Regions from separate parts of the Bradyrhizobium sp. CCBAU 53421 genome, predicted to be linked through region 3. Evidence: predicted binding sites of a transcription regulator. Region 3 holds the regulator's gene; each other region holds the start of a gene.
The links. The regulator PhoB, encoded in region 3, activates phosphate uptake and scavenging genes when phosphate is short. The targets are predictions, from matches to a motif close to TGTCATNNANCTGTCAT.
Positions count from the first base shown of each region.

Region 1: a site for PhoB is predicted at 7,714-7,730, ahead of XH92_RS08635 (esterase-like activity of phytase family protein). Genes of this name have one in related genera too.
Region 2: a site for PhoB is predicted at 987-1,003, ahead of phnF (phosphonate metabolism transcriptional regulator PhnF). Genes of this name have one in related genera too.

Region 1 is NZ_CP030047.1:1,827,916-1,837,653, reverse strand. It holds gene exbD (TonB system transport protein ExbD) at 1-197, opposite strand, end outside; gene exbB (tonB-system energizer ExbB) at 201-953, opposite strand; gene hutX (heme utilization cystosolic carrier protein HutX) at 1,009-1,482, opposite strand; gene XH92_RS08670 (antibiotic biosynthesis monooxygenase) at 1,530-1,862, opposite strand; gene XH92_RS08665 (TonB-dependent hemoglobin/transferrin/lactoferrin family receptor) at 2,010-4,355, opposite strand; gene XH92_RS08660 (hypothetical protein) at 4,468-4,689, opposite strand; gene hemP (hemin uptake protein HemP) at 4,607-4,813, shown strand; gene XH92_RS08650 (hemin ABC transporter substrate-binding protein) at 4,822-5,772, shown strand; gene XH92_RS08645 (iron ABC transporter permease) at 5,769-6,869, shown strand; gene XH92_RS08640 (heme ABC transporter ATP-binding protein) at 6,866-7,669, shown strand; gene XH92_RS08635 (esterase-like activity of phytase family protein) at 7,778-9,130, shown strand; gene XH92_RS08630 (hypothetical protein) at 9,361-9,738, shown strand, end outside.
Region 2 is NZ_CP030047.1:7,174,428-7,184,165, reverse strand. It holds gene XH92_RS33760 (GntP family permease) at 1-159, shown strand, start outside; gene phnF (phosphonate metabolism transcriptional regulator PhnF) at 233-958, opposite strand; gene phnG (phosphonate C-P lyase system protein PhnG) at 1,135-1,548, shown strand; gene phnH (phosphonate C-P lyase system protein PhnH) at 1,553-2,161, shown strand; gene XH92_RS33740 (carbon-phosphorus lyase complex subunit PhnI) at 2,165-3,268, shown strand; gene XH92_RS33735 (alpha-D-ribose 1-methylphosphonate 5-phosphate C-P-lyase PhnJ) at 3,265-4,149, shown strand; gene phnK (phosphonate C-P lyase system protein PhnK) at 4,142-4,939, shown strand; gene phnL (phosphonate C-P lyase system protein PhnL) at 4,948-5,646, shown strand; gene XH92_RS33720 (alpha-D-ribose 1-methylphosphonate 5-triphosphate diphosphatase) at 5,660-6,814, shown strand; gene phnN (phosphonate metabolism protein/1,5-bisphosphokinase (PRPP-forming) PhnN) at 6,811-7,407, shown strand; gene XH92_RS33710 (pyridoxamine 5'-phosphate oxidase family protein) at 7,442-8,053, shown strand; gene XH92_RS33705 (SulP family inorganic anion transporter) at 8,177-9,738, opposite strand, start outside.
Region 3 is NZ_CP030047.1:8,650,806-8,660,543, reverse strand. It holds gene XH92_RS40110 (ATP-binding protein) at 1-486, shown strand, start outside; gene pstS (phosphate ABC transporter substrate-binding protein PstS) at 623-1,633, shown strand; gene pstC (phosphate ABC transporter permease subunit PstC) at 1,864-2,853, shown strand; gene pstA (phosphate ABC transporter permease PstA) at 2,858-3,703, shown strand; gene pstB (phosphate ABC transporter ATP-binding protein PstB) at 3,700-4,518, shown strand; gene phoU (phosphate signaling complex protein PhoU) at 4,530-5,246, shown strand; gene phoB (phosphate regulon transcriptional regulator PhoB) at 5,353-6,063, shown strand; gene XH92_RS40075 (GcrA family cell cycle regulator) at 6,301-6,813, opposite strand; gene XH92_RS40070 (aspartate aminotransferase family protein) at 7,301-8,509, shown strand; gene argF (ornithine carbamoyltransferase) at 8,509-9,435, shown strand; gene XH92_RS40060 (Hsp33 family molecular chaperone) at 9,647-9,738, shown strand, end outside.

The sequences.
Region 1 (9,738 bases), 2.4 Mb from region 3:
TGCGGCTCGGCGGTCGAGGCCGGCAGATCGACGCCGAGGTCGACGGTCGCGAGCGGCGCCGCCACCATGAAGATGATCAGCAGCACCAGCATCACGTCGATGAACGGCGTGACGTTGATCTCATGCGCCTCGGCCAGGTCGTCGTCGCCGCGACGCCGGCCACCGAATGCGCCGCCAGAGCCAAGCCTTGCGCCCATCCCCTACTCCGCGGCGCGCGCCAGCCGGAACAGGCTGCGATCGCCCTCGCGGCTCACCAGCAGCATCACCATGACGGAGGCGTCGCCGAGCAGCGCGCGGTAGGCCGCAATCGAGCGGGTCAGGTGATTGTAGATCACGACCGCCGGAATTGCGGCGACGAGGCCGAGCGCGGTTGCGAGCAGCGCCTCTGCAATGCCCGGCGCGACCACGGCGAGATTGGTGGTGTGGGCTTCGGAGATGCCGATGAAGGCATTCATGATGCCCCACACCGTGCCGAACAGGCCGACGAACGGCGCGGTGGCGCCGATCGTCGCGAGCACGCCGGTGCCGCGCGCGATCTGTCGCGACATCGCCGCCTCGAGCCGCTCCAGCCGCAGCGCGATGCGCTCCTTGAAGCCGTCGTCGAACATGCCGCCGGAGAGCGCGGCCTCGCGCGACGCCGACTGCACGATCTGCGCCACCGCATCGCCGCCGTCGCGGCTCGCCTGCTCGACTTCGGCAAGCTGCGTGTCGCGTTCCAGCAGTCCGATGCGGTGCCGCGCAAGCCTCGTCTTGCGGCGGATCTCGATGGTCTTGGCGAGCCAGACCGTCCAGGTGACGAGCGAGGCGAAGGCGAGGCCGATCATGACAGCCTTCACGACGATATCGGCGCTCTCGAACATGCCCCAGGGCGAGAGATTACGCGGCAGCAGCGCGGCGTCGGCTGCGGCGAGGCCCGCGCCCGGCGGCATTGCGAACATGGCGCCCGCGAACATCGCGATGCGTCGCCCAAGCCTGCGCTGCGACATGGTCGCCTCCCGTCTTTCGTACTCAGCCCGCTTTCGGTGCGATACGGTCCGCCAGCGCGTGGAAGCGCGTCAGCTGATCGCCGCGCAGCGCGCGCGTCTCGTCGCGGCCGACGAACACCTTGAACATGATGCCACCGTCGAGATTGATGAAGGCGATGAAGGCCGACACCTTGCCCATGAAGGGCCGCTCGACGAAGGCGACCGCCGCGCAGCGCTCATGCCTGAGGTGGCCGTGCAGGCCCTTCGGCTGCATCAGGTTGAAATAGCCGCGGCCGACCTCGCCTTTCGGTATGGCGCCGGTGAACTCGAAGATCGCGTCGTCAGTGTGCACGATCAGCGTCACCTCGCCCCATTCCGCGATGTCCTGCATCGCGGCGGCGAATTCGCCGGCGCCGATCCGCACCATGCTCGCGGGCAGCGCCTCGAGCACCGCGCGCGGCGTCACCTTGCGCTCGCGCGCGACGTCCTCGATCACAGCGCCGGGATTGTCGGCCATGTAGGCCTTCAATCCGGCAAGCTCCGCGTTCTGCACGGCCGTCTCCGTCACGCCGGGCTCTTGGCGCGCTCGGTGATCAGCACCTCAAAGCCTTCGAACTTGGGATGGCCGAGATAGAGGCTACCGCCGGTCTCGTTGCCGGCGCGGGAATGGGCGCGGCGGAACGCCTCGGATTTGGTCCAGTCCTCGAACGCCGCCTTGCTGGCCCACACGGTGTGGGTTGCATAGAGCGTGTGGTCCTCGGCCTCGGGGCCCTTCACGAGATGAAACTCGATGAAGCCGGGCAGATCGCCGAGATAGGATTCGCGGGTCTTCCAGACCGTCTCGAACGCCTGCTCCTTGCCCTTGATCACCTGGAACCGGTTCATTGCGATGAACATGAAAGCCTTCTCCTGTTTGACGACGGATGCCCTGGACGATGCCTGGATCCTGCCGGTTGATCTCGTTGATATCATGAATGCGCCAAAGCCGCGCTGGGGGCACCAGCGCGGCCGGAGCAACCTGGATGGAATGATCGGCTCGTCGCGTTACGCTCCACCTAGGTGAATTTTCAGCCCGGCCTTGTAAACGGTGCCCGGCCCGGGGCTCGAGAACAGCACGTCGTTCTGCGTCGTGCCGTCGGTCGAGGAGCCCGGGATCGCATAGGGCCGGTAGTACTGGTTCAAGAGATTGTCGACCGACGCCGTGAAGGTGATGTCCTTGGTGGCGTTCCAGGTCAGGTAAAGATTGACCAGCTCGTAGCCGGTCGAGGGCAGATAGCCCGCCGGCAGATCGTTGTTGGCACCGAACGAGGACCATTGTGCGGCAATGATCAGCGAACGGTCGAGCAGGCGGACGCCGCCGGTCGTCGTCACCTTGCGCGGCGTGATGGTGGCGAGCCCGACATTGGTCGCGGTGTTCCGGCCGCGCATCAGGTGGCCGGCGACGCCCACGAACCAGTCGCCCGCATCATACATCGTCTCGAGCTCGAAACCCTCGATGCGGGCGTGGGCGATGTTCTGGTACTGATAGAACTGGCTGAAGCGTCCGAACGGCGTCGTGGTCGGCGCCGACGCGACAAGGTCGATATAGCCGTCGACGTCGTTGTGGAACACGTTGATCTTGCCGCGGAACGAGTCGCTCGCGGTGAAGATGCCGTCATATTTCAGATTGATGCCGGCTTCCTTGTTCTTGCCGACCTCGGGCCGCAGCGCCGCGTTGGGCAGGAAGCAGAACAGGCCGCTGGTACCGTCGGGGCAGTTGAACAGCGCCGGCCCGCCGCCGGTGGCGTGGCCGCCCGCGATCAGCGTCTCGGTGATCGACGGCGCGCGATAGCCCTCGGCATAGCTGACATAGGGCGTGAAGCCCGTCACCGGCGTGACGCCGAGCGTGATCTTCGGCGACAGCCGGTCGCCGCTGGTCGTGGTGTTGACCGAGTTGAGCTCGTAACGGTCGTAGCGAACGGCGCTGACGAGCTCGAGCCAGCTCGAATAGTTCTGCTTCAACTGCACGAAGCCGCCGGACACCGTGCGCTGGCCGCCCGGCGTCGTGATGTTGGAGTTGCCGCGCGAGTCGAAGGTCTCGACATCGTCGCGGAAGGCGTCGAAGCCGTAGGTCACGGCGTTGCGCCAGTCACCGAAATTGAAGCGCGAGGTGTTGTTGACGTCGACGCCGACGGTGTCGAGCGAATAGCCGCGCTTGTCGCCGACGCAGCCTGAGATGTTGTTGCCGGGATTGGCGAGGGTGCAGACGCCGCCGCCGGACGTGATGCGGTTGTTGTAGGTCTTGACCTGGTCGTTGTCGGTGCGATTGCCGTAGACCGAAATGTCCCAGTCGAACAGCATGTCGTCGGGCTTGGAATATCGCCAGCTCAGCGTACCCGTGTAGTTCCTGGCGTCGGAAGCGTAGACCGAGGAGCCCGCGATCGCCGCCAGCGGCGCCGCCGTCGTGGTCGGGCCGCGGTTCTGCTGGCCGATATTGTACTGGTAATCCTGAAAGACACCGCCGATCTTGAACTCGTGGCCTTCGGCCGGGCGGATCGTCACCTTCATCAGGCCGGCCGCGATATCGTTGCCGGTGTTGCCGATCTCGGTGCCCGCCCCGTCCTTGTAGTTGCTCTGGGTGCGGTAGACGGCGCCGCCGAACACATCGACATTCGGATCGGCGCGCACGCCACCGAACACCGAACCCATGCCGCGGTCCTTGTTGCTGCCATAGGAACCGGACATGTCGACGCCCCAGCGCTCGCCGGGGCGCACCACATCGTCAATATCCTTGGTGCGGAACGAGACCACGCCGCCGATCGCGCCGGAGCCATAGATGTTCGCGGTCGGGCCGCGCACCACGTCGACGCCGCCGATCAGTTCGGGATCGAGGAAGAATGAGCCGTTGGCGTTGTGGCCGGTGCGCTGATAGTTCTGCCGCGCGCCATCGACCACGACCGCGACGCGGCCGAAATCCTGCAGACCGCGGATGTTGATCACGGTCGCCGGATCGTCGCCGCGTTCCTGGAACGAGACGCCGGGCACGTTATAGAAGATGTCCGACACCCGGTTCGGCTGCAGGCCCTGGATCTTCTCCAGTGTGACGGAGCTGACCGGCGCCAGCGCGTCGATCGCGCGCTCTTCGGTCTTGGATGCGACCGCCGTGATGGTGTCGAGCGATTGCACCGGCACCGCGCCGATCTGCGCGCGCGCGTTCATCACAGGCTGCGCCGCCTGCTCTTCCGCGACAGGCTTCGGCTTGCGCTTGGCCTGCTTCGGCCGCTCGGTCGCGGGACGCGCAGCCGACGTATCGGCGGTTTGCGCCAAACCGCTTGCCGGCAGCGCTGCCGAAAATGAAAACACCGACGCGCCCAAAATCAAGGCGCGCGAAACCCTAGCCCCGTCAGCCATTCTAGCCCCAGCCCAATCATCGCTTCTCTGGTTTGGCTGGCGTGCGCTCCACCGAGCGGCTTGCTGGCTACGTTGCGAGGCAAGCCACACACTTGCATCGTGTGATGATTGGTTACGAGCCGGCAACAAAACGGTCAAGAATGCGGCGGCGCTGTTTACATCGATTGTAAAGTGCAGCCGTTGGAATGCGCCATCGCCCGCTTATACAAGCAGGCATCATTTGAAGATTGCGAAGGCGCAGCACCACGAGCATGTCGGCAACTTCCGGAGACAATATCGGCGCGGCGGGAAACCACGCCGCATCGGCGTCAGACGCAGCCAAAACGCTCGTCATGCACGGGAATCGCCTCGACAGCCGCGAGCTGTTCGCGGCCGAGCGCGAGATCATCATCGTGCATGGGGAAGAGCGTTACCGGTTGCGGCTGACCTCGCAGAACAAGCTGATCCTGACCAAGTGACGGCCCCGATGACAATTTGTCGCACGCTCACCCTGCTCGCGCTCTCCTGTCTGCTGCCGATCGGCGCAGCGGCCGCCGAGGGCATTACCGTGCACGACGCGCGCGACCGCGACGTCGTGATCGACGATCCCTCGCGGATCGTCTCGATCGGCGGCGCGATCACCGAGATCCTCTATGCGCTCGGCTTCGAGGACCGCATCGCCGGCGTCGATGCGACCAGCCTCTACCCGCCGGCGGCGCTGCGCGAGAAACCCGACGTCGGCTATATGCGCCAGCTGTCGCCGGAGGGCGTGCTCGGCCTGCATCCGTCGCTGGTGCTTGCGGTGCAGGGCTCCGGGCCGAAGGAGACCATCGATGTGCTGGAGGCCGCCAAGGTGCCGCTGGTGCTGGTGCCGGAGACGTTCTCGGAGGCCGGGCTGGTCGAGAAGATCAGGCTGGTGGGCCACGCCATGGGCGCCGACCCGCGCGCCGCCTGCCTCACCACCGCGGTCGAAAGCGATCTCGCACAATTACGCGCGGTGCGCGCCAAAGTGACGAAACCGGTGCGCGTGATGTTCGTGATGTCGCTCTTGAATGGCCGGGCGCTGGCCGCGGGCCATAAGACCGCCGCGGACGAGATCATCCAGCTCGCCGGCGGCGTCAACGCGATCGACGGTTACGACGGCTACAAGCCGGTCAACGACGAGGCGATCGTAGCCGCGAAGCCGGACATCGTGCTGTCGATCGATCGTGGCAAGGACTCGCTGACGTCGGATGCGGTGTTTGCGCATCCCGCCTTCGCGCTAACGCCGGTCGCGGCCAACAAGGCCTTCATCTCGATGGAGGGGCTCTATCTGCTCGGCTTCGGGCCGCGCACTGCGGCCGCAGCACGCGACCTCTCGGTCAAGCTCTATCCGGCGCTGGCGCCGGAAGCCGAGAACTTCAAGCCGGCAGCACTGACCGCGAATTGCCGGCAATGAGCGTGCTGGCCGATCGCCCCGCGCGTGCGAAACAACGGCGCGCCGGCATGTCGCTGCGGCCGGCAGCGACACTGACCCTGCTCTGCCTGCTTGCTGCACTCACTGGAACTGCACTGGTCGCCCTGACAGTTGGCGCGGCCGGCATTCCATTGGCACGGCTGCCCGCCGCGCTAGGGCTATGGGCCGACAGCACAGCGAGCCCGCTGCTCGCGCGCGACCAGCTCGTGGTGTGGTCGATCCGCATCCCCCGGATCGCGGCGGCCGCCATGGTCGGCGCTCTGCTCGCCGTCTCCGGTGCGATCATGCAGGGCCTGTTCCGCAACCCTCTCGCCGACCCCGCGCTGGTCGGCGTCTCCTCCGGCGGCGCGTTTGCCGCAGCAGCGGCGATCGTGTTCACCGACAGCCGGCTCGGCGAGAACCTGCGCTTCCTGCAACATCAATTGCTGCCGATCGCGGCCTTTGCCGGCTCGCTGATCACCACGATCGTGCTCTACGCCATTGCCAGCCGCGGTGGCCGCACCTCGATTGCGATCTTCCTGCTGGCCGGGCTCGCGATTGCCGCGATCGCCAACGCCGGCATCGGCCTTTTGGTCTTTGTCGCCGACGACCGCCAGCTGCGCGACATCACGTTCTGGATGCTGGGTTCGCTGAGCGGCGCGACCTGGACCAAGCTCACGGCGCTGGCGCCGGTGCTGGCCGCGGCGCTGATCACCTGCCTCTGGATCGCGCGCGGGCTCGACGTGCTGGTGCTCGGAGAGGCCGAGGCGTTCCACAGCGGCGTCGATGTCGAGCGGCTGAAGCGGATATCGATCGTGCTGGTGTCGGCGATGACCGGGGTCGCGGTCTCGGTCTGCGGTGTGGTCGGTTTCGTCGGCATCGTGGTGCCGCACCTGCTGCGGCTGGCGATCGGACCCGGGCATCGGCTGCTGCTGCCGGCGTCCGCCTTGCTCGGCGCGATCCTGCTCGTCGGGGCCGATACGGTGGCGCGCACCATCGTGACGCCGGCGGAAATGCCGATCGGCATCCTGACCGCCGCGATCGGCGCGCCGTTCTTCCTGGCCATGCTGCTGCGTCAACGGGGGCTGGTCTCGCTATGACCGCGCTGCTGGAGGCGCAGTCGGTGACGATGACGGTCGGTGGCACCAATCTGGTCGATGCGGTCTCGCTTCAGATCGGCGCCGGCGAGATGATCGCGATCGTGGGTCCGAACGGCGCCGGCAAATCGACGCTATTGCGGATGCTGTCGGGCGATCTCCGTCCGTCGCGCGGCACGATCCGGCTCAGGCAGCGCGACCTCAACGCCTTCGCTCCGCGCGAGCTGGCGCAGCACCGTGCGATGCTGTCGCAGCACGTCAACGTCACTTTCCCCTTCACCGTCGAGGAAATCGTCAGCATGGGCGCCGGCGAAAGCCCGCGCGCGGTGACGCGTGCGCTGGTCGCGGCGGCCCTCGACGAAGTCGGGCTTTCGCATTTCCGTCTCAGGCAATTGCCGACGCTGTCCGGCGGCGAGCAGCAGCGCGCGCATTTCGCCCGCGTGCTGGTGCAGCTCGCCTGCGGCGAGGCATTGCATGGGCCGGGGCTCCTGCTGCTGGACGAGCCGACCTCGAGCCTCGATCTGCGGCATCAGATCGACCTGGTCGAGACCGCCCGGCGGCGCGCCGCGCGCGGCACCGCCGTGATCGCGATCCTGCACGACCTCAACCTCGCGATGCGGTTCGCCGACCGCATCCTGCTGCTGCATCGCGGCCGCCTTGCCGTCGACGGCGACCGCGCCGCCGCGATGCAGGCCGACACGCTTCGCAGGATCTTCGAGATCGATGCCACGATCGACTACACCGGCGGTGGCGTGCCCTTCCTGCTGCCGCAAACGATGCGGCCGGCGGGCAAGGCGACGTAACGCCGCAAGACTTATCCCGCCGCAACAACATCGATTCACAAAACTGTCAGCCGGCTGTAACAGGCGGCTCGGAGAACACCGCATCGTTTGTCCTTTGGGAGATCAACCATGCGCCTGTCATTGCTCTGTTCCGTCGCCTCGATCCTGCTCGCCACATCGGCGTTGGCGCAGAGCGAGGGCGAATTCCCGGCGACCCTGGCAGGACACGCCGTGATGCCGGCGGAGAGCTTCATCGACGCTCCCGCCGACGCCCCGAACGATCTGAAAACCTCGGGCAAGTACACCACCGGCAAGCGCGTCGACGCCATCGGCACCGTGATGGGCAAGTCCTACGAGCGGCCGACCGGCGTGTCGCTGCCGTTCAAGGGCCAGCCGCTGCAGGGCCATTCCGGCATCAAGGCGATGCCGGACGGCTCGTTCTGGGTGATCACCGACAACGGCATGGGTTCGCGCTACAACTCGGCGGACTCGATGCTGTATCTGAACCGCTACAAGATGGACTGGGCGAACGGCAAGATCGAGCGCCAGGAGACCGTGTTCCTGCACGACCCCGACAAGAAGGTGCCGTTCCGCATCGTGCATGAGGACACCGCCAAGCGCTATTTGACCGGCGCGGACTTCGACACCGAGGGCTTCCAGATCATCAACGACACATTCTGGATCGGCGACGAGTTCGGGCCCTACATCCTCAAGGCCGACAAGACCGGCAAGATCCTCGCCGTGTTCGAGACGGTCGCCGACGGCAAGCCGGTGCGCTCGCCGGATCACTGGGCCGTGCAGTCGCCCGGCGCACCCGGCGCTTCCTACACCAACGTCAATCTGCGCCGCTCCAAGGGTTATGAGGGCTTTGCCTCCTCCAAGGACGGCAAGTTTCTCTACGGCCTGCTCGAAGGGCCGCTGTGGGATGCCGACAAGAAGGATTGGGAGAAGGTCGACGGCAAGGAAGCCTCGCGCATCCTGGAATTCGACGTCGCGGCCGAGAAGTTCACCGGACGCTATTGGCAATATGTGTTCGAGCAGAACGGCAATGCGATCGGCGACTTCAACATGATCGATCCGGCCCAGGGCCTGGTGATCGAGCGCGACAATGGCGAAGGCACCGCCGACAAGGCCTGTCCGCAGGGCCAGCGCGGCGAGCACTGCTTCCCGGACCTCGCCAAGTTCAAGCGCGTCTACAAGATCGAGCTGTCCGATGCCAATGTCGGCAAACCGGTACGCAAGATCGCCTATATCGACCTCTTGAAGATCCGCGATCCGAACAAGAAGGCCCGCAAGCCGCTGAACGAGGGCGTCTACACCTTCCCGTTCTTCACCATCGAGAACGTCGACCGCGTCGACGAGACCCACATCATCGTCGGCAACGACAACAATCTGCCGTTCTCCTCGAGCCGCGACCCGAACAAGGCCGATGACGACGAGTTCATGCTGCTCGAAGTCGGCGACTTCCTGAAGGCCAAGTGAAGCGGTTGCTCGCGCCACATGCAACAGTGTCGTCGCCCGGCTAGACCGGGCGACCCAGTATTCCAGAGGTGTTCGAGTTCAACCGATAAGCCGCGGCGTACTGGATGCCCCGCTCAAGGCGGGGCATGACACTGAATTTGTGGAAGCAAGGTTGTCTTGCAATTGCCTCTCTACCAAAGCGCTCCATGATGATAGCCTCGGCCGGTACTTGAATCGCTTTGGGGCAAATCATGCAGGACAAATCCAGCCTGACCTATGTCGAGGCGTTGATCGCCGCGGGCTTTATTGCGTATCTGAGCTGGGACCAGAGCTGGGGGCTCCCGCCCGGACTGGTCGCCCTACTTCTCGGCGTGATCGTCTACTTCGCCTACATCGCCCTGATGCGACGGTTGGTGAGATTTCACCAAAACAGCTATCAGATCGTGGCGACGATCCTGGCCGCTGCGTGGGGCGTGCTGGCTTATCTGGTCACGGCCGCGCTGCAGGCGGGATTCGCCAATCAGATACCTGCCTCGTTGCTGATGCATCTGTGGCCCTGGATAGCGGCGCTCACCGCTTTCATCGGAGCACTCGCCAGCAAGGTGCACTTCATGGACGACGCGCGCGAG
Region 2 (9,738 bases), 1.5 Mb from region 3:
GACAGCCTGCCGCACAACGGCGCCGTCGTGACGTTGCTCGCGGTCTGCGGATCGACTCATCGCAAGAGCTACTTTGACATGGTGATGGCCAATATCGTTGGGCCGATCATCGCCTTGGCCATCGTTATCGCTCTGGGCTCGGTACTCGGATCCTTTTAGTTGGCGCGCGCGGGTAATGTCGCGGGCGTGCGACGACTGCTTGATCTTCGCGTTCGGATTGCAGTGGGGATCGTCAGCCGTTCTCGACCAGAAACTCCACGCGCTCGGCGGCGAAGCGCGAGCGCTTGGTTACCAACGGCTGGTCCAGCATGTCGACGTCGGTGGCGTCGACCACCAGCACCGGCCGCCCCAGCGGCAGATCGAGCCGTGCGGCGTCGGTGGCGTCGACGATCGCCGCAGTGATCCGGGTCGAGGCGCGGTGGTAGTCCTTCACGCCGTAGTGCCCGAGCAGCTTCGTCATCGAGCGAACGTCGGCGAACACGCTGCCGGCATCGGGAAACCGCTCGGCCGACAGCCAGGTGGTGGAGACGCAGATCGGCGTCCGGTCGGCGAGCCGCACCGCTTCGATCCGGATCAGCGGCGCGCCGATCTTCAGCCCGAGCTCGCGCGCGATCTCGCGGTTGGCGACGTCGCTGCCGGCATCGATCAGCTGGCCGCGCGGTTCGTGGCCGCCGGCGCCGACGATCTCCGAGAATCGCGTGCGTGAGCGCAGCGGATAGGCAAGGCGCTGGGCTTCGACATAGGTGCCGCTGCCGCGCTCGGCGCGCACCAGACCGCGCTCGGCGAGTGCGGCGAGCGCGCGCCGCACGGTGTGGCGATTGACCCGGTAAGTCTCGGCGATCTCCATCTCGCCGGGCAGCTTTTCGCCTGCGGCAAAGCGGCCGTCAGCGATGCCGCGCTCGATGCCGTCGGCGACCTGCCGCCACAAGGCGACGCCGGAACTTTCCTGCATGCTCATGGCGCGGTGATACCAGAAATCTTCGGTTTGTCACGAAACAGTCATGGCGCTCGGCTATCAAGTTGTCTATTATCATAGACAACTTGATGCAAGCAAGGTTGCCCATGAGTTCGACGACCAGTTCGACCATCAGTTCGACCGGACCAGACAGCAAGCAGGCCCAGCGCAAGGCCGCGATGACCGTGCTGGCGCACTCCGCCGCCGCCGACATCGCGGGCAGGCTCGCAGCGATCTTGGTACCGAAGCACGAGAACCTGCGCGAGCCGGAGAACGGCCTCGTGATGATGCGCGGGCGGATCGGCGGCGACGGTGCGCCGTTCAACCTCGGCGAGGCGACGGTGTCGCGCGCAGCGGTGCGGCTTGCGACCGGCGAGGTCGGCTTCGGCTACACGCTCGGCCGCGACGCGCAGAAGGCGCAGATGATCGCGCTGTGCGACGCCATGGTGCAATCGGCGGAATTGTCCGGCGAGGTGGAAGCCAAGGTGATCGCGCCGCTGCGCCTTGCCATGAATGCCGAACGCGCCCGCAAGGCCGCCGAGACCGCGGCGACGCGGGTTGATTTCTACACGATGGTGCGCGGTGAGGGATGATGCAATGACGACGATTGCCGAAATGCCCGCGGGCTTTGCCGACAAGGTGCTGTCGGCGCAATCCACGTTCCGCTCCGTGATGGATGCGATGGCGCGCCCGGGCAGCGTGCAGCGCGTCGCCGCCAGCGTCGGGACGCCTGCCGGCATGATGCGTGGCGCGGCCGCGGTCGCGCTGACGCTGTTCGATCACGACACGCCGATCTGGCTCGATGCCGCGATGTCGGCGACGCCTGACGTCGCCCGCTGGCTCAAGTTTCACGCCAGCGCGCCGGTGATCGCGGATCCCTCGATCGCGAGCTTCGCGCTGATCGGCGATGCGGCGAACCTGCCGGTGCTGGAGCGCTTCGCGTTCGGCAGCAGCGAATATCCTGACCGTTCGACCACGCTGATCCTGCAGGTCGACAGCCTGACGCAGGGCCCGGCTTTCGAGTTGAAGGGTCCCGGCATCGACGGCAGTGCGGTGCTGCAGGCGATGATCAAGCCGCGCGATCTGTTCCAGCGGCTGTCGATCAACGAAGCCTTGTTCCCGCGCGGCATCGATGTCGTGCTGGTCCATGACGACAACATTGTCGCGATCCCGCGCACCACGCGGCTGATCGCAAGCGGAGTGTGAGCGATGTATGTAGCCGTCAAGGGAGGCGAGCGCGCCATCGAGAACGCTCATCGGCTGCTGGCGCATGAGCGGCGCGGCGATCGCGATGTGCTCGAGGTGACGCTGGCGCAGATCTCTGGGCAGCTCGCGCTCGGTGTCGACCGCGTGATGACCGAAGGCTCGCTCTACGACCGCGAGCTTGCGGCGCTCGCGATCAAACAGGCGCGCGGCGACATGATCGAGGCGATCTTCCTGGTGCGTGCCTTCCGCGCCACGCTGCCGCGCTTCGGTGCCACCGAGCCGGTCAACACCGGCAAGATGCAGGTGCGGCGGCGCATCTCCTCGACCTTCAAGGACGTTCCGGGCGGCCAGATCCTGGGGCCGACCTTCGACTACACCCATCGCCTGCTCGATCCGCAACTCGCGGAAGGCTTCGTGCCGGAACAGCCGGCGACAGCGGACGCCTCGCAATCGGCAACGCCGCGGGTTACCGACATCCTCGGCCGCGACGGCCTGATCGAATCCTCGCCGCAGGCAGATGGCGACGCGCCGGTCGGCGACCTCACGCGCGAGCCGCTGAGCTTCCCGGCCGATCGCGATCTGCGGCTGCAGAATCTGGCGCGCGGCGATGAGGGTTTTCTGCTCGCGCTCGGCTATTCGACGCAGCGCGGCTACGGCCGCAACCATCCCTTCGCCGGCGAAATCCGCTTCGGCGAGGTCGAGGTCGAGTTCTTTGCCGAAGACGTCGGCTTCGCGGTGCCGCTCGGCTCGGTCGAGCTGACGGAGTGCCAGATGGTCAACCAGTTCAAGGGCTCGACCACAGAGGCGCCGTGCTTCACCCGCGGCTATGGCCTCGCCTTCGGCCAGAGCGAGCGCAAGACCATGTCGATGGCGCTGGTCGACCGCGCGCTGCGGGCGCGCGAGCTTGGCGAGGAGGCGGGGGCGCCGGCTCAGGACGAGGAGTTCGTGATGTCGCACTCCGACAACGTCCAGTCGACCGGCTTCGTCGAGCATCTCAAGCTGCCGCACTACGTCGACTTCCAGTCCGAGCTCGGCCTGCTGCGCAAGCTGCGGCAGGAGTTCGCGGAGGCCAACGAGGCCATTGAAATGCAGGAGGCCGCGGAATGAACGCGCCGACATACAACTTCGCCTATCTCGACGAGCAGACCAAACGGATGATCCGCCGCGCCATCCTGAAGGCGATCGCGATTCCCGGCTATCAGGTGCCGTTCGCGAGCCGCGAGATGCCGATGCCCTATGGCTGGGGCACCGGCGGCGTGCAGGTGACGGCAGCGATCCTCGGTCCCGACGACGTGCTGAAGGTGATCGACCAGGGTTCGGACGACACCACCAACGCGATCTCGATCCGAAAATTCTTCGGCAAGACCGCGGGCGTCGCGACCACGACCTCGACCACCGACGCGACCGTGATCCAGACCCGGCACCGCATTCCCGAGGCGACGCTGCACGCCGGGCAGGTGATGGTCTATCAGGTGCCGATCCCCGAACCGCTGCGTTTCCTCGAACCGCGCGAGACCGAGACGCGTCGGATGCACGCACTCGCCGAATACGGGCTGATGCATGTCAAGCTCTACGAGGACATCGCGCGCTTCGGCCACATCGCGACCGCCTACGCCTACCCGGTGAAGGTGAACGCGCGCTACGTGATGGACCCGTCGCCGACGCCGAAATTCGACAATCCGAAGATGGACAATTGCGCGGCATTGCAGCTGTTCGGCGCCGGCCGCGAGAAGCGGATCTACGCGATCCCGCCCTACACCACGGTGGTCTCGCTGGATTTCGAGGATCACCCGTTCACGCGCTACCGCTTCAACGCGCCCTGCGCGCTGTGCGGCGCCGACAACTCCTATCTCGACGAGATCGTCACCGACGACCAGGGCGGGCGGATGTTCGTCTGCTCCGACACCGACTTCTGCGAGCAGCGCCAGGCCGCCGGCCATCATGGCACCGAGAGCGCGGCGCCGCACAAGGAGAAGGCGCATGTCTGAGCTTTCGAGCCTCGACACCGATCAGCCGCTGCTGGTGGCCGAGGGGCTTGCCAAGAATTACGGCCGGCTGCCGGCCTGCCGCGACGTCTCGTTCGCGCTCTATCCCGGCGAGGTGCTGGCGATCGTCGGCGAGTCCGGTTCGGGCAAGTCGACGCTGCTGCAACTGCTCTCGGCGCAGCTCGCGCCGAGTGCGGGACGGGTGTCCTACCGGATGCGCGACGGCGTGCTGCGCGATCTCGCCGAGCTCGGCGAAGCCGAGCGGCGCTTCCTGTTCCGCACCGACTGGGGCTTCGTGCATCAGGATCCGGCGCAAGGATTGCGCATGGGTGTTTCGGCCGGCGCCAATGTTGGCGAGCGGCTGATGGCGGTCGGCTGGAATCATTACGGCCGGATCCGCGACACCGCGTCGACCTGGCTCGACCGGGTCGAGATCGATGTCGGCCGCATCGACGATGCGCCGAAGACCTATTCCGGTGGCATGCGGCAGCGGCTGCAGATCGCGCGCAACCTCGTCACCGAGCCGCGGCTGGTGTTCATGGATGAGCCGACCGGCGGCCTCGACGTCTCGGTGCAGGCGCGCCTGCTCGACCTGATGCGCAATCTCGTCAGCGAACTCGGCCTTGCCGCTATCGTCGTGACCCACGATCTCGCGGTCGCGAGGCTGCTGTCGCATCGCGTGATGGTGATGAAGGGCGGCCGCGTCATCGAGACCGGTCTCACCGACCAGGTGCTCGACGATCCCCGCGAGCCCTATACCCAGCTGCTCGTTTCCTCGATACTGCCGCCATGAGCTTGCCAATGACCGCGATGATCGAACTTGCCAACGCCGAGAAGACCTTCACCATGCATTTGCAGGGCGGCGTCGAGCTGCCCGTGGTGCGCGGAGTCTCGTTCCACGTCGAGCCGGGCGAATGCGTGGTGCTGTCGGGCCCGTCGGGCGCCGGCAAATCCTCGATCCTGAAGATGATCTTCGGCAATTACCGCTGCGACAGCGGCCGGATCGGCATCCGTCACCACGGCAAGGTTGTCGACCTTGCGACCGCCGAGCCGCGCCAGGTGCTGAGCATCCGCCGCTCGACCATTGGCTATGTCAGCCAATTCCTGCGCGCGGTGCCGAGGGTGGCGACCATCGACGTCGTCGCCGAGCCGCTGATCGTCAACGGCGTGGCGCGCGAGGAAGCCCGCGAGCGCGCCGGGCAATTGCTGCGTCGGCTCAACATTCCGGAGCGGCTGTGGACCTTGCCGCCCTCGACCTTCTCCGGCGGCGAGCAGCAGCGCGTCAACATCGCGCGCGGCTTCATTTCCGACCTGCCGATCCTGCTGCTGGACGAGCCGACCGCATCGCTCGATGCGGCGAATCGCGCAGTGGTGGTCGAGCTGATTGCGGAGAAGAAAACCAGGGGCGTCGCGATGGTCGCGATTGTCCATGACGACGAAATCCGCCATCTGATTGCCGACCGTATCGTCGACGTGACCTCGTTCGCCGCCGCTGCCTGAAGGACCGTTTGAAATGACCGCCAAGCAAGACACCATCATCGGCAACGCCCGGCTGGTCCTCGCCGATCGCGTGATCGAGCAGGGCTGGGTTGCGATATCCGACGGCAAGATCACCGAGTTCGGCGAGGGCAGGGCGCCCGAGGCCGCGGAGGACGCCGGCGGCGATCTCCTGATGCCCGGGCTGATCGAGCTGCACACCGACCATCTCGAGATGCACTATGTGCCGCGGCCGAAGGTGTTCTGGAATCCGGTCGCCGCCGTGATCTCCTATGACGGGCAGCTCGCGACCTCGGGCATCACCACGGTGCTGGATTCGCTGCGGGTCTGGCGCGAGGACGGCGCCGAGGACGTCGACGGCCGCGCCGGCGTGCTGGCCGCGGCGATCTCGGCCGCGCGCGAGGAGAATCTGCTGCGCGCCGATCACTTCCTGCATCTGCGCTGTGAGGTGCCGATGCCCGATGTCGTCGCCGAGGCCAAGGAGCTGATCGACCGGCCCGACGTACGGCTGATGTCGCTGATGGATCACACGCCGGGCCAGCGCCAGTTCCGCGACGAGGTGAAGCTGCGCGACTACTATCGCGGCAAGGGCGGCGGCATGACCGACGCCCAGCTCGACGTGCTGTTCGCCCGGCGCTTCGCCTATCAGAAGGAATATGCGGTGGCGAACACCCGCGCGATCGTCGCGCTGGCGCATGAGTACAAGATTCCGCTGGCGAGCCATGATGACACCACGGACGAGAACGTGGTCGACGCCGTCAACGACAGGGTCGCAGTCGCGGAATTCCCGACCACGATGGAAGCCGCGCGCGGCCTGCACGCCGCCGGCATCGACATTCTGATGGGCGCGCCGAACGTGGTGCGCGGCGGCTCGCACTCCGGCAACATCGCCGCCGTCGATCTCGCCAATGAGGGCATGCTCGACATCCTGTCGTCGGACTACATCCCGTCGAGCCTCTTGATGGCGGCGCTGCAACTACCGCGGCATGTGCCGGCGATCGATCTTGCCTCCGCCGTCCGCACCGTGACCAAGACGCCGGCCGAAGCGGTTGGCCTCACCGATCGCGGCGAGATCGCGGTCGGCAGGCGCGCCGATCTGATCCGCGTCCACGTCGCGCGCGATCTGCCCGTGGTGCGCAGCGTGTGGCGCGAAGGAGCCAGGGTGGCATGAGCGAAGTCCCTGCCGTCGCCGCGCAGCACGCCACCACGATCGGGCCAGGCCGGTTGATCCTGGTGGTCGGCCCGAGCGGTGCGGGCAAGGACACGCTGCTGGGACTGGCGAAGGCGGCCTGCGCCGACGATCGCGACGTCGTGTTTCCGCGTCGCCTGATCACCCGCGAGGCCTCAGTGTCGGAAGACAATCAAGAGGTCAGCGCGGAAGCTTTCCAGCGCGCGGTCGCTGCCGGCGACTATGCGATGCACTGGGAAGCCCATGGCCATCGCTATGGACTGTCGCGGGCGATCAATAATGAGATCCGGGCCGGACGCAGCGTGATCGCGAACGTCTCGCGCACGGTGATCGCGGCGGCGCGCCGCAATTATGCCAATGCCGTCGTGGTGTTGGTCACGGCACCGCCGGATGTGCTGGCCGCGCGGCTTGCGATGCGGGCACGCAGCAGCGACGGCCTTCTCGCGCAGCGGCTGGCCCGCACCGTCGACGAGAGCACGTCGACGCCCGATTTCACCATCGTCAATTCCGGCACCGCCGAATATCACGCGCGACAGCTTGTCCGCATCATCAAGGGCGAACGCTGGGATGAGTAGCAGCAACGAGTAGCCACAAAGGAGAACAGCACGAATGTCGGTGATTTCCACGATCGAGCAGCTTGAGGCGATCTACGGCTTTCCGAACGACGCGTCGACCGTGAAGGTCGCCGATCACGTCACGCCGCTCTATCGCGTGCTCATCGAGAAGTCGCCATTCGTGTCGCTTGCGACCTCCGGCCCCGAGGGGCTCGATTGCTCGCCGCGCGGCGACCTGCCAGGCTTCGTGCGCATCCACGATGCGAAGACGCTGATGATGCCGGATCGGCGCGGCAACAATCGCTGCGATTCGCTGCGCAACATCGTGCGCGATCCCCGTGTCGGGCTGCTGTTCCTGATCCCGGGCTCGGGCAGCACGCTGCGGGTCAACGGACGCGCCTATGTCTCGGCCGAGCCGGAGCTCCTCGCCTCCTTCAAGACGGAAGGCAAGGCGCCGCGCACGGTGATCGTGATGACCGTTGACGAGATCTATTTCCAGTGCGCCCGCGCGATCGTGCGCTTCGACCTCTGGAATCCGGACAAGCGGGTTGATCCGAACGCCTTGCCGACGCCAGGCCAGATCCTCGCCGAGATGAGCGAGCACACGGTCGGCGGTGAAAAATACGATCGCGAATGGCCGGAGCGCGCGCGGCAGACGATGTGGTGATTCGCGCGAACGGCTGGGAGTGAAGCTAGAGCTCCGTTCCGATTGAATCGGAACGGGGCTCTAGCCATTTGTTTGACGCGTTTTCTTCACGCGAACCGGTATCCCACTTCGCTCGAAAACTCTCTAGGCGTCAGCCCGGTCTTCCCAGTCCTCCCAGGTCACGTCGGTATTGATTTCGAGGTAGCGCGAAACCGCGGCGCCGATGGTCGGGAAGAAGTTGTCCTCGCCAAGCTGTGCCAGCAGGCCGAATTTCTTCAGCTTGTCCTTGACGGGATCCTTGAGCTCGGCAAAGCACAGCTCGATCTTCTGTGCGTGCAACGCCTCGTCCAGCTCGGTGAGAATGTCGCCGGCGGTCACGTCCACACTGGTGACCGGCTCGGCCGCGACCACCAGCCAGCGCACCGGCGTCGGAGATTTTGCCACGGCATCCAGCGCGCGCTCCTTGAAGAACTCGGCGTTGGCGAAGAATAGCGGCGCATCCCACCGGAACAGCACCAGCCCGGGGACTTGGCGGGCGCCCGGATATCGAGTGATGTCGTGATAACCCTTGACGCCGGAGGCGCGGCCCAGCACGGCGGAATGCGGCCGCCAGCCGTCCCACAGGAACTCGACGATGGCGAGCACGATGGCAAGGCCAATTCCCGGAATCACCCCCAGCACGGCCACGCCGACAAAGCAAACCACCGATAGCCAGAACTCCCACTGCTGAATGCGGTAGATTCGCCTGAGGTCGCCGATCTCGAACAGGCCGAGTGCGGCGGCGATGACGACGGCGGCCAGCGCGGCGTTGGGCAGATGCTCGAGCAGATTTGGCGCCATCAGCAGCAAAAAGGCGATGGCAAGCGCGCCGATGACACTGGTCAATTGGGTGCGCGCTCCGGCAGCTTCTGCGACAGGCGTGCGCGAGCTGCTGCTGCTGATCGGAAAGCCCTGAAAAAAGCCGGCCGCCAGATTGGCTGCGCCGAGCCCCACCATCTCCTGGTTGGGATCGACGCGATCACCCAATCTCGCCGCATAGGACCGGGACAGCACGCTGGTGTCGGCGAATGACACCAGCGCGACCGCGCACCCGCCGATCAGCACCTGCACGATGTCGCCATAGCCGATCCAGGGGATGGCAAAACCCGGCAAGCCTTCCGGAAGCGGACCCAGAATCTTTACGCCATAGCGCGCGCCGAGATCGAAGACCCCCGTGACGACCGTTGCCGCGACGACCGCAATCAGAATGCTCGGTAGCCGTTTGTTGCGCGCGAGCAGCAGGATCGCCGCCAGGGTGGCCAAGCCGATCCCGAGGGCGACCCAATTTGTCTTTCCGTCAAGGATCGCTCCGCCGATCGCCCAGACGCTGCGCAGAGGTCCATCGCTTTCGATCGAGAAGCCGAACAGCTTCGGCAGCTGGCTGATCAGCACGGTCAGGGCAATGCCGTTCATGTAACCGTAGCGGATCGGCTTGGACAGCAGCTCGGTCAGGAATCCCAGCCGCGCGATGCCGGCCACGATGCAGACCGTCCCGGAGACGATGGCCATCATGGCGGCCAGCGCTGCCGCGCGCCGGGGATCGCCGCCCGACAGCGGAACGACAACGCCGAGGATGACGGCTGCAAGCGCCGAGTCCGGTCCCAGCACGAGGATGCGGCTCGGTCCGAACAACGCGTAGACGAGGAGTGGGATGATCGTTGCGTAAA
Region 3 (9,738 bases):
CCGATCATCCGCCAGGTCGCCGACGGGCTCGAGGCGCTGGCCAGCGAGCGCCAGGTCGAGATTGACGTCGACCTGCCGCAGGCCCCGGTCACGATCGCCGGGGACCGCGAGGAACTGCTGCGCCTGTTCGAGAACCTGATCGAGAACGCCCTCAAATACGGCGCCTCGGGCGGCCGCGTCATAGTGTCGCTCAATCAGGCCGTTTCGGGCGCATCGGGTGAGGGGAGCCCCGAAATCCGTGTCATGGTACGGGATTTCGGCCCCGGCATCGCCCCGGAGCACCTGCCGCGGCTGACCGAGCGCTTCTACCGCGTCGACGTCGGCGACAGCCGTAACCAGGGCGGAACCGGCCTCGGATTATCGCTGGTGAAACATATTCTTAACCGTCATCGCGGGCGTCTTGTGATCGAGAGCGTGCCGAGGAATGGCGCGACTTTTACCGCCTGTTTTCCCCGGCCGAAGACCCCGTTGCTGACCCAAAGCTAAGTATTTTCAGCTGCTTAGAGCTGTCATCCAACTGTCATCCAACCTTCGTAAAAGCAGCACCGACCGCTCCTAGATGGACCGGCGTGAGCGCGATCGGGCGCGTTCGGCGCTTCGCTCACAAGATGGAGACCACCCCATGAATTTCATCAAAGCAATCGTCGCTGCCGGCATGGTGGCCGCTTCGACGTCGGCCTTCGCTGCCGATATTACCGGCGCGGGCGCGACGTTTCCGTTCCCGATCTATTCGAAGTGGGCTGACGCCTACAAGAAGGAGACCGGCAACGGTCTGAACTATCAGTCGATCGGCTCCGGCGCCGGCATCAAGCAGATCCAGGCCAAGACCGTGACCTTCGGCGCCACCGACGCGCCGCTCAAGGCCGAGCAGCTCGAAAAGGACGGCCTGGTTCAGTGGCCGATGGTGATGGGCGCGATCGTTCCGGTCGTGAACGTCGAAGGCGTCAAGCCGGGCGATCTCGTGCTCTCGGGCGAAGTGCTCGGCGACATCTATCTCGGCAAGATCACCAAGTGGAATGACGCCGCGATCGCCAAGCTCAATCCGAAGCTGACCCTGCCGGGCGACGCCATCACCGTCGTGCGCCGTTCGGATGGTTCGGGCACCACCTTCAACTTCACCGACTACCTCTCCAAGTCGAATGCCGACTGGAAGTCCAAGGTCGGTTCGGGCACCGCGGTCGAGTGGCCGGTCGGCGTCGGCGCCAAGGGCAACGAAGGTGTTGCCGGCAACATCAGCCAGACCAAGAACGCGATCGGCTATGTCGAATACGCCTATGCCAAGCAGAACAAGCTGACCTACACCGCGCTGGTCAACAAGGCCGGCAAGACCGTGCAGCCGACCATCGGTGCCTTCCAGGCCGCCGCGTCGAACGCCGACTGGGCCAAGGCCCCCGGCTACTACGTGATCCTGACCGACCAGCCGGGCGAAGCCTCCTGGCCGATCACCGCGGCGACCTTCATCCTGATGCACAAGGACTCGACCGACAAGGCGGCCTCGCAGGAAGCGCTCAAGTTCTTCAAGTACGCCTTCGAGAAGGGCGACAAGGCGGCCGAAGAGCTCGACTACATCCCGATGCCGGACTCGGTCGTCAAGCTGATCGAGAAGACCTGGTCCTCGGACATCAAGAGCTAAGTCCGACGCTTCGAACAAAGCCTGTGCCGCCTCCTGAGCGCGGCACAGGCTGAGCGACCAAGACCCGGGCTCCGTCACCGCCGCAAGAAGGGCGGCCGGAGCCCGGGATTCGCGCCCCGGGAGGCGCAACCGGAACGACGCCCGGCCTTATGCGTCAGATGAAGATCGCTCCGGGGGCGTGGCGGTTTGTGCAGGTTTCAAATAAAAAAGAGGGGATTGGCGTGGCAGACATGGCTGTTCAGAGCGATGTAATGGAAGCCGCCGGACCTTATGATCGCGCCAAGGCCCTCAGCGCTTTCAAGCTTGGTGATCTCACCTTCTATTGGATCACCCGCGTCTCGGCGATCTCGGTCCTGTTGATCCTCGGCGGCATCATCCTGTCGCTGATCGTTGGCGCCTGGCCGGCGATGAAGGAATACGGTTTTGCCTTCCTCTGGACGCAGCGCTGGGCGCCCTCGGCCGATCCGCCGGTGCTCGGTGCGCTCGGCCCGATCTACGGCACGCTGATCACCTCCGTCATCGCGATGCTGATCGCCATTCCGGTCGGCATCGGCATCGCCGTGTTCCTCACCGAGCTCTGCCCGCAAATGCTGCGCCGACCGATCGGCATCGCCATCGAGCTGCTCGCCGGCATCCCCTCGATCATCTACGGCATGTGGGGCTTCTTCGTGCTGGGCCCGTTCCTCGCCAACACGTTCCAGCCCTTCATGATCCGGCTGTTCGAGGGCGTCCCGGTGCTGGGCGCGGTATTCGCCGGCCCGCCGTCCTATCTCAGCTTGTTCAACGCCGCGCTGATCCTTGCCATCATGGTGCTGCCCTTCATCACGGCGATCTCGGTCGACGTGTTCAAAACCGTGCCGCCGGTCCTGAAGGAGGCCGCCTACGGCATGGGCTGCACCACCTGGGAAGTCGTTCGCAGCGTCGTGATCCCCTACACCCGGGTCGGCGTGATCGGCGGCATCATGCTGGCGCTCGGCCGCGCGCTCGGCGAGACCATGGCGGTGACCTTCATCATCGGCAACTCGTTCCGGATCTCGTCGTCGATCTTCGCGCCGGGCACCACGATCTCGGCGGCGATCGCCAGCGAATTCGCCGAGAGCGACGGCCTGCACCAGTCCGGCCTGATCCTGCTCGGCCTCCTGCTGTTCGTGCTGACCTTCTTCGTGCTCGCCGGCGCGCGGCTGATGCTGATGCGGCTCGAAAAGAAGGCGGGGAAGTAACGCCATGAACCCGATCTACAAATCCCGCCGCCGCAGCGACATCGTCATTCGCGCATTGTGCGTCGGTGCGGCGCTGTTCGGCGTCACCTGGCTGGCGCTGATCCTGATCACGCTGCTCTACAACGGCCTTGCCGGCCTCAGCGTGCAACTGTTCACCCAGAACACGCCGCCGCCCGGCTCGACCGATGGCGGCCTGCTCAACGCCATCGTCGGCTCGGTCATCATGACCGTGATCGGCGTCGGCATCGGCGCGCCGCTCGGCCTGTTCGCCGGCACTTACCTCGCCGAATACGGCAAGCACGACAAGCTCACCTCGGTGATCCGCTTCATCAACGACATCCTGCTCAGCGCGCCGTCGATCATCATCGGCCTGTTCATCTACGGCGCGGTGGTGGTGCCGATGCGCGGCTTCTCGGCGATCGCAGGCAGCCTCGCGCTCGCCGTGATCGTGATCCCGGTCGTGCTGCGCACCACCGAGGACATGCTGCTGCTGGTGCCCAATCCGCTGCGCGAGGCGGCCTCGGCGCTTGGCCTGCCGCGTTCGCTGGTGATCAAGCGGATCGCTTATCGTGCGGCCCGATCGGGTCTGATCACCGGCGTGCTGCTGGCGACCGCCCGCGTCGCCGGTGAAACCGCGCCGCTGCTGTTCACCGCGCTGTCGAACCAGTTCTTCAGCTGGGACTTGACCAAGACGATGGCCAACCTGCCGGTGACCATCAACAACTTCGTGCAGAGCCCCTACGCCTACTGGAAAGAGCTGGCGTGGAGCGGCGCATTGCTCATCACCTTCACCGTGCTCGCGTTGAATATCGGCGCGCGTATCCTTGGTGCCGAAAGGGCCGCAAAATGACCGAGCTTTCTGTCTCCACGACTGCCGCGGGCCACGTTCCCCAGGTTCCGCTTCCGGAAGCGCCGCCGAAAGTCACGGTGCGCAACCTCAACTTCTATTACGGCGAGCACCACGCGCTGAAGAACATCAACCTGACGCTCGGCACCAACCGCGTCACGGCGTTCATCGGCCCGTCGGGCTGCGGCAAGTCGACCCTGCTGCGCATCTTCAACCGGATGTATGATCTTTATCCGGGCCAGCGCGCGGTCGGCCAGCTGATGCTGGACCAGACCAACATTCTCGATCCCAAGCTGGACCTCAATCTGCTGCGCGCGCGGGTCGGCATGGTGTTCCAGAAGCCGACGCCGTTCCCGATGACGATCTACGAGAACATCGCCTTCGGCATCCGCCTCTACGAGAAGATCTCGAAGTCCGAGATGGACGACCGGGTCGAGAAGGCGCTGCGCGGCGGCGCGCTGTGGAACGAGGTCAAGGACAAGCTGAACGCCTCCGGCCTGTCGCTCTCCGGCGGCCAGCAGCAGCGCCTGTGCATTGCGCGCACCGTGGCGGTGCGTCCCGAGGTGATCCTGTTCGACGAGCCGTGCTCGGCGCTCGATCCGATCTCGACCGCCAAGGTCGAGGAGCTGATCCAGGAGCTCTCCGAGGACTACACGATCGCGATCGTCACCCACAACATGCAGCAGGCGGCGCGCGTCTCCGACAAGACCGCCTTCATGTATCTCGGCGAGCTGATCGAGTTCGACGACACCAACAAGATCTTCACCTCGCCGAGCGATCGACGCACCCAGGACTACATCACCGGCCGGTTCGGCTGAGGAGAGAGATGATGGCTTCTGAACATACCGCCAAGGCATTCGACAGCGACCTGCAGGAATTGACCCGCCTGGTCGCCGAGATGGGCGGGCTCGTCGAGCGGATGATCACCGAGTCGGTCGATGCGCTGATCCGGCGCGACGTCGCGCTCGGCAAGCGCGTGGTCGCGGCCGACATCGAAATCGACAATCTGCAGCGCGTCATCGAAGAGCGCGCGGTGCTGACGATCGCCCGCCGCCAGCCGATGGCTATCGACCTGCGCGAGATCGTCAGCGCGATGCGCGTCGCGACCGACCTCGAGCGGATCGGCGACCTCGCCAAGAACATGGGCAAGCGCGTCGCGGCGCTGGAGAGCGATTTCCAGCCGCTGAAGCTGATCCGCGGCCTCGAGCACATGACCGACCTCGTGCTGTCGCAGGTCAAGTCGGTGCTCGACGCCTATGCCGCGCACGATCTGCCGGCGGCGATGAACGTCTGGAAGGGCGACGAGGAGGTCGATGCGATCTGCACCTCGCTGTTCCGCGAGCTGCTGACCTACATGATGGAGGACCCGCGCAACATCTCGTTCTGCATCCATCTGATGTTCTGCGCCAAGAACATCGAGCGGATCGGCGATCACGCCACCAACATCGCCGAGACCGTGTTCTACATGATCGAGGGCCAGCAGATCACCGACAAGCGCCCGAAGGGCGACATGACCAACTTTGCCACCACGGTGCCGGGCAACTAGGTGTGCGATCCGCGACAAGCCGCTTGCGCGGAGATTATGCTGAAGGAAGTAGGCGTTTCGGTTTGCGTCAGGGCAACGGATCACCACAGAGAAAGAACTTAGACCGATGAGCGCACGCATTCTGGTAGTCGAAGACGAGGAAGCGCTGACGACGCTGTTGCGCTACAACCTCGATGCGGAAGGCTACGATGTCGAAACGGTGGGGCGCGGCGACGATGCCGATACCCGCCTGAAGGAGCGCGTTCCCGACCTCGTGGTGCTGGACTGGATGCTGCCGGGCCTGTCCGGCATCGAGCTGTGCCGCCGCCTGCGGGCACGGCCCGAGACCAAGCAGCTTCCGATCATCATGCTGACCGCGCGCGGCGAGGAGAGCGAGCGCGTGCGCGGGCTTGCCACCGGCGCCGACGACTACATCGTCAAGCCGTTCTCGGTGCCGGAATTGCTGGCGCGGGTGAAGGGCCTGCTGCGTCGCGCGAGCCCGGAGCGGCTAGCGACCGTCTTGACCTATGGCGACATCGAGCTCGATCGCGAGAAGCGCCGCGTGGCGCGCTCGGGCCGTCCGATCGATCTCGGGCCGACCGAGTATCGGCTGCTCGAATTCTTCCTCGAGCATCCCGGCCGCGTGTTCAGCCGCGAGCAGCTGCTCGACAGTGTCTGGGGCCGCGACATCTATATCGATGAGCGTACCGTCGACGTGCATATCGGCCGCCTGCGCAAGCTGCTCAATCCGGGCCGCGAGCAGGATCCGATCCGCACCGTGCGCGGCGCCGGCTACGCGCTCGACGACCGCTTCGCGAAGGCCGAGCCGCAGCCGTAAGGCTGTGCGGCAATCTCAAGCCGCACCGGTGTCGTCCCGGCGAAAGCCGGGATCCATAACCACGAATGGGTGTTGTTAGAAAGCCGTCTGGCCGCTTGCCGATTGCGTCGGCCGCGGCGTATGCGTCCCGGCCTTCGCCGGGACGACACCGGTGATGCAGCCGGGCTACGCGTCTCACAAAAAAATCCCCGCTTCCGCGGGGATTTGTTTTTGCAGTCCAGGCTGGTTTCCCGAGTGCTACTTGATTTGTGGCTTTGCCGACGGCCGGCGGCGATCGGCAGCGGGCTGGTAGGCGACGCGCGAGTGATGCGCGCAATAGGGCAGGCCGGCGAGCGCCTTGCCGCCGCAGAAGAAGAATTCCGGGCTCGAGGGATCGCCGACCGGCCAGTGGCAAGTGGCCTCGTTGAGCTCGAGCAGCGACAGCCGCTGGCTCATCGGCACCACGTTGTCGAAGGAGATCGGATCCGGCTCCATCTCGACCTCGAAGGCATGGGCGAGCGCGGTGTTGCCGCGCGAGACCGGGCGAGCCACCCGCATCATATGCTGGGCGGGGCGCGCCTTGCGCTGCCGCGGAGCAGCCGTGGAGGGGGCCTTGGCGCGGCCGGAGAGGCCGAGCCGATGCACTTTGCCGATCACGGCATTTCGCGTCACATTGCCAAGTTCCGCTGCGATCTGGCTGGCCGAGAGGCCAGACTCCCAGAGCTTCTTCAGCTGCTCGACGCGATCGTCGGACCAGGTCAATACAGTCATCGCATTCTTCCTTTCGCATGGCGCCGGCCAGTCATTGGAGCGGCGCTGCGAGCCAAATCTGGACAAATATCCCTGCGGCCAGAATCCCTTAGCCCTCGCCGGGCACGGTGTTGCGCCCGAACGTTTACGCGAGACACAAAGGCTACTTAGAGGGTCCAGTACTGCCGCACGAGATGTCGTACCCGACAGGCCAAACGCTACAATATGGCGTGACTCAGGCGCAAGAGTCCGCGGCCGTGCGTCCACATGTTCCCACACAGTTAAGCATTGCTGTGAGGCTTTTCCACCGCACCGGAATGCCCCGGATTGCGCCGGTTTCGCATTGCAGGAAGGGCGGTTCGTGACGATTGACACCGACTGACCGCAGCATAGAATGCCCGCCACGTGCCGCCCGCAAAGGCGGCCGTTTTGTTTTCCGAAGCTGGCCGTTGCTGCGCTGGCGTCAAGGCGCGCGGCAATTGTCGGCTTGAAACCGGCAGTGAACGCCATGACCAACAGCGCCTCGTCGCATCTGCTCCCCGTCTTCGCCCGGGTCGATCTCGGCTTCGAGCGCGGTGAGGGCGCCTGGCTGATCGCAACCAACGGCGACCGCTATCTCGATTTCACCTCGGGCGTCGCAGTGAACGCGCTCGGACATGCGCATCCGCATCTGGTCAAGGCGTTGCAGGAGCAGGCGACCAAGCTGTGGCACATGTCGAACCTGTTCAAGAGCCCGGACGGCGAGGTGCTGGCCGCGCGGCTGTGCGAGCAGAGCTTTGCCGACTTCGTGTTCTTCTGCAATTCCGGCGCGGAAGCGATGGAGGGCGTGATCAAGCTGGTCCGCCACCATCACTTCTCGAAGGGGCATGGCGAGCGCTATCGCATCATCACTTTCGAAGGCGCCTTCCATGGCCGCACGCTGGGGACGCTGGCTGCGACCGGCTCGGCGAAATACCTCGAGGGCTTCGGCCCGCCGATGGATGGCTTCGATCAGGTGCCGCATGGCGACATCGAGGCGGTGAAGAAGGCGATCGGCCCGCACACCGCCGGCATCCTGATCGAGCCGGTGCAGGGCGAGGGCGGCGTCCGTTCCGCGCCGCAGGCGTTCTTCAAGACGCTGCGCGCGCTGTGCGACGAGCACGGCCTGCTGCTGGCATTCGACGAGGTGCAGACCGGCATGGGCCGCACCGGCGACCTGTTCGCCTACAAACGCACCGGCGTCACGCCGGACGTGATGTCGCTGGCGAAGGCGCTCGGCGGCGGCTTCCCAATCGGCGCGGTGCTGGCGACCGCACAGGCTGCGGCCGGCATGGCGCCGGGCTCGCACGGCTCGACCTTCGGCGGCAATCCGCTCGCGGTCGCCGCCGCCAATGCCGTGCTCGACGTCATGCTGAGGCCCGGCTTCTTCGAGCACGTGCAGAAGATGTCACTGCTGCTCAAGCAGAAGCTTGCCTCCGTGGTCGACCGCTATCCGGGCGTGCTGTCGGAGGTGCGCGGCGAGGGCCTGTTGATCGGCGTCAAGGCCGTGGTGCCGTCGGGCGATCTGATCGCCGCGCTGCGCAACGAGAAGCTGCTCACCGTCGGCGCCGGCGACAATGTGGTGCGGTTCCTCGCGCCCCTGATCGTGACCGAGGCCGAGATCGACCAGTCGATCACCTCGCTCGAGCGCGCCTGCTCTGTGCTATCGGCGGCGCAGCCGAAGAAGGCGGCCGGATAATGAGCAAGCCGGTCCGTCACTTCCTCGACATCAACGAGTTGCCGCTCGGCGAGCTGCGCAACATGCTCTCGGCCGGAGCCGCCATGAAGGCGAAGCTGAAGGCGCATGAGAAGGGCAGGAAGCCGCTCGAAGGCAAGACGCTGGCGATGATCTTCGAGCGCCCGTCGACCCGCACAAGGGTGTCGTTCGACGTCGGCATGCGCCAGCTCGGCGGCGAATCCATCATGCTGACCGGCGCCGAGATGCAGCTCGGCCGCGGCGAGACCATCGCCGACACCGCGCGCGTGCTGTCGCGCTATGTCGATGCGATCATGATCCGCATCCTCAACCATGACGCGCTGCTCGAGCTCGCCGCGCACGCCACCGTGCCCGTCATCAACGGCCTGACCCGGCGTTCGCATCCCTGCCAGGTGATGGCCGACCTCATGACCTATGAGGAAAATCGCGGCTCGATCGAGGGCAAGACGGTGGCCTGGACCGGCGACGACAACAACGTGCTGGCCTCCTGGGCCCACGCCGCCGAGCGCTTCAAGTTCAACCTCAATATCGCGACGCCGCCGGAGCTCTCGCCGAAGAAGCCGATGCGGGACTGGATCAAGGCGACCGGTGCGCCGATCATGCTCGGCACCGATCCGGAAGCCGCCGTGCGCGGCGCCGACTGCGTCGTCACCGACACCTGGGTGTCGATGGGCGACAAGGAGGGCGAGCACCGCCACAACGTGCTGCGGCCTTACCAGGTCAATGCCAAGCTGATGTCGCTCGCCAAGCCGGACGCCCTGTTCATGCACTGCCTGCCCGCGCATCGCGGCGAGGAGGTCACCGACGAGGTGATCGACGGGCCGCAATCCGTGGTGTTCGACGAGGCGGAAAACCGCCTGCATGCGCAGAAGGGCATTCTGGCCTGGTGTTTTGACGAGGTCGCGTAGTCGTAGATCAGTAAGCGTTGTCGTCCCGGGCAAGCGCAGCGCGACCCGGGACCCATAACCATCGCTGTCAATTGTTGTGAAGGCTGGGGCCCCAGCTTGATGCAGCAACTCACATTGGTGGTTATGGGTCACTGCTTTCGCAGGGACGACGGATAGATCCGATCCGGTGAACCCCTTTCGTTTTGCCGTCCGAGACCCCAGATAGAGCGCCATGGTTTCACAATCCCCCGACATCAAAATCCAGCCCGAGACGCCCATTCGCGCGCCGTCTTCGGTTCCTGTCGACGATGCCGTGCTGGCCTT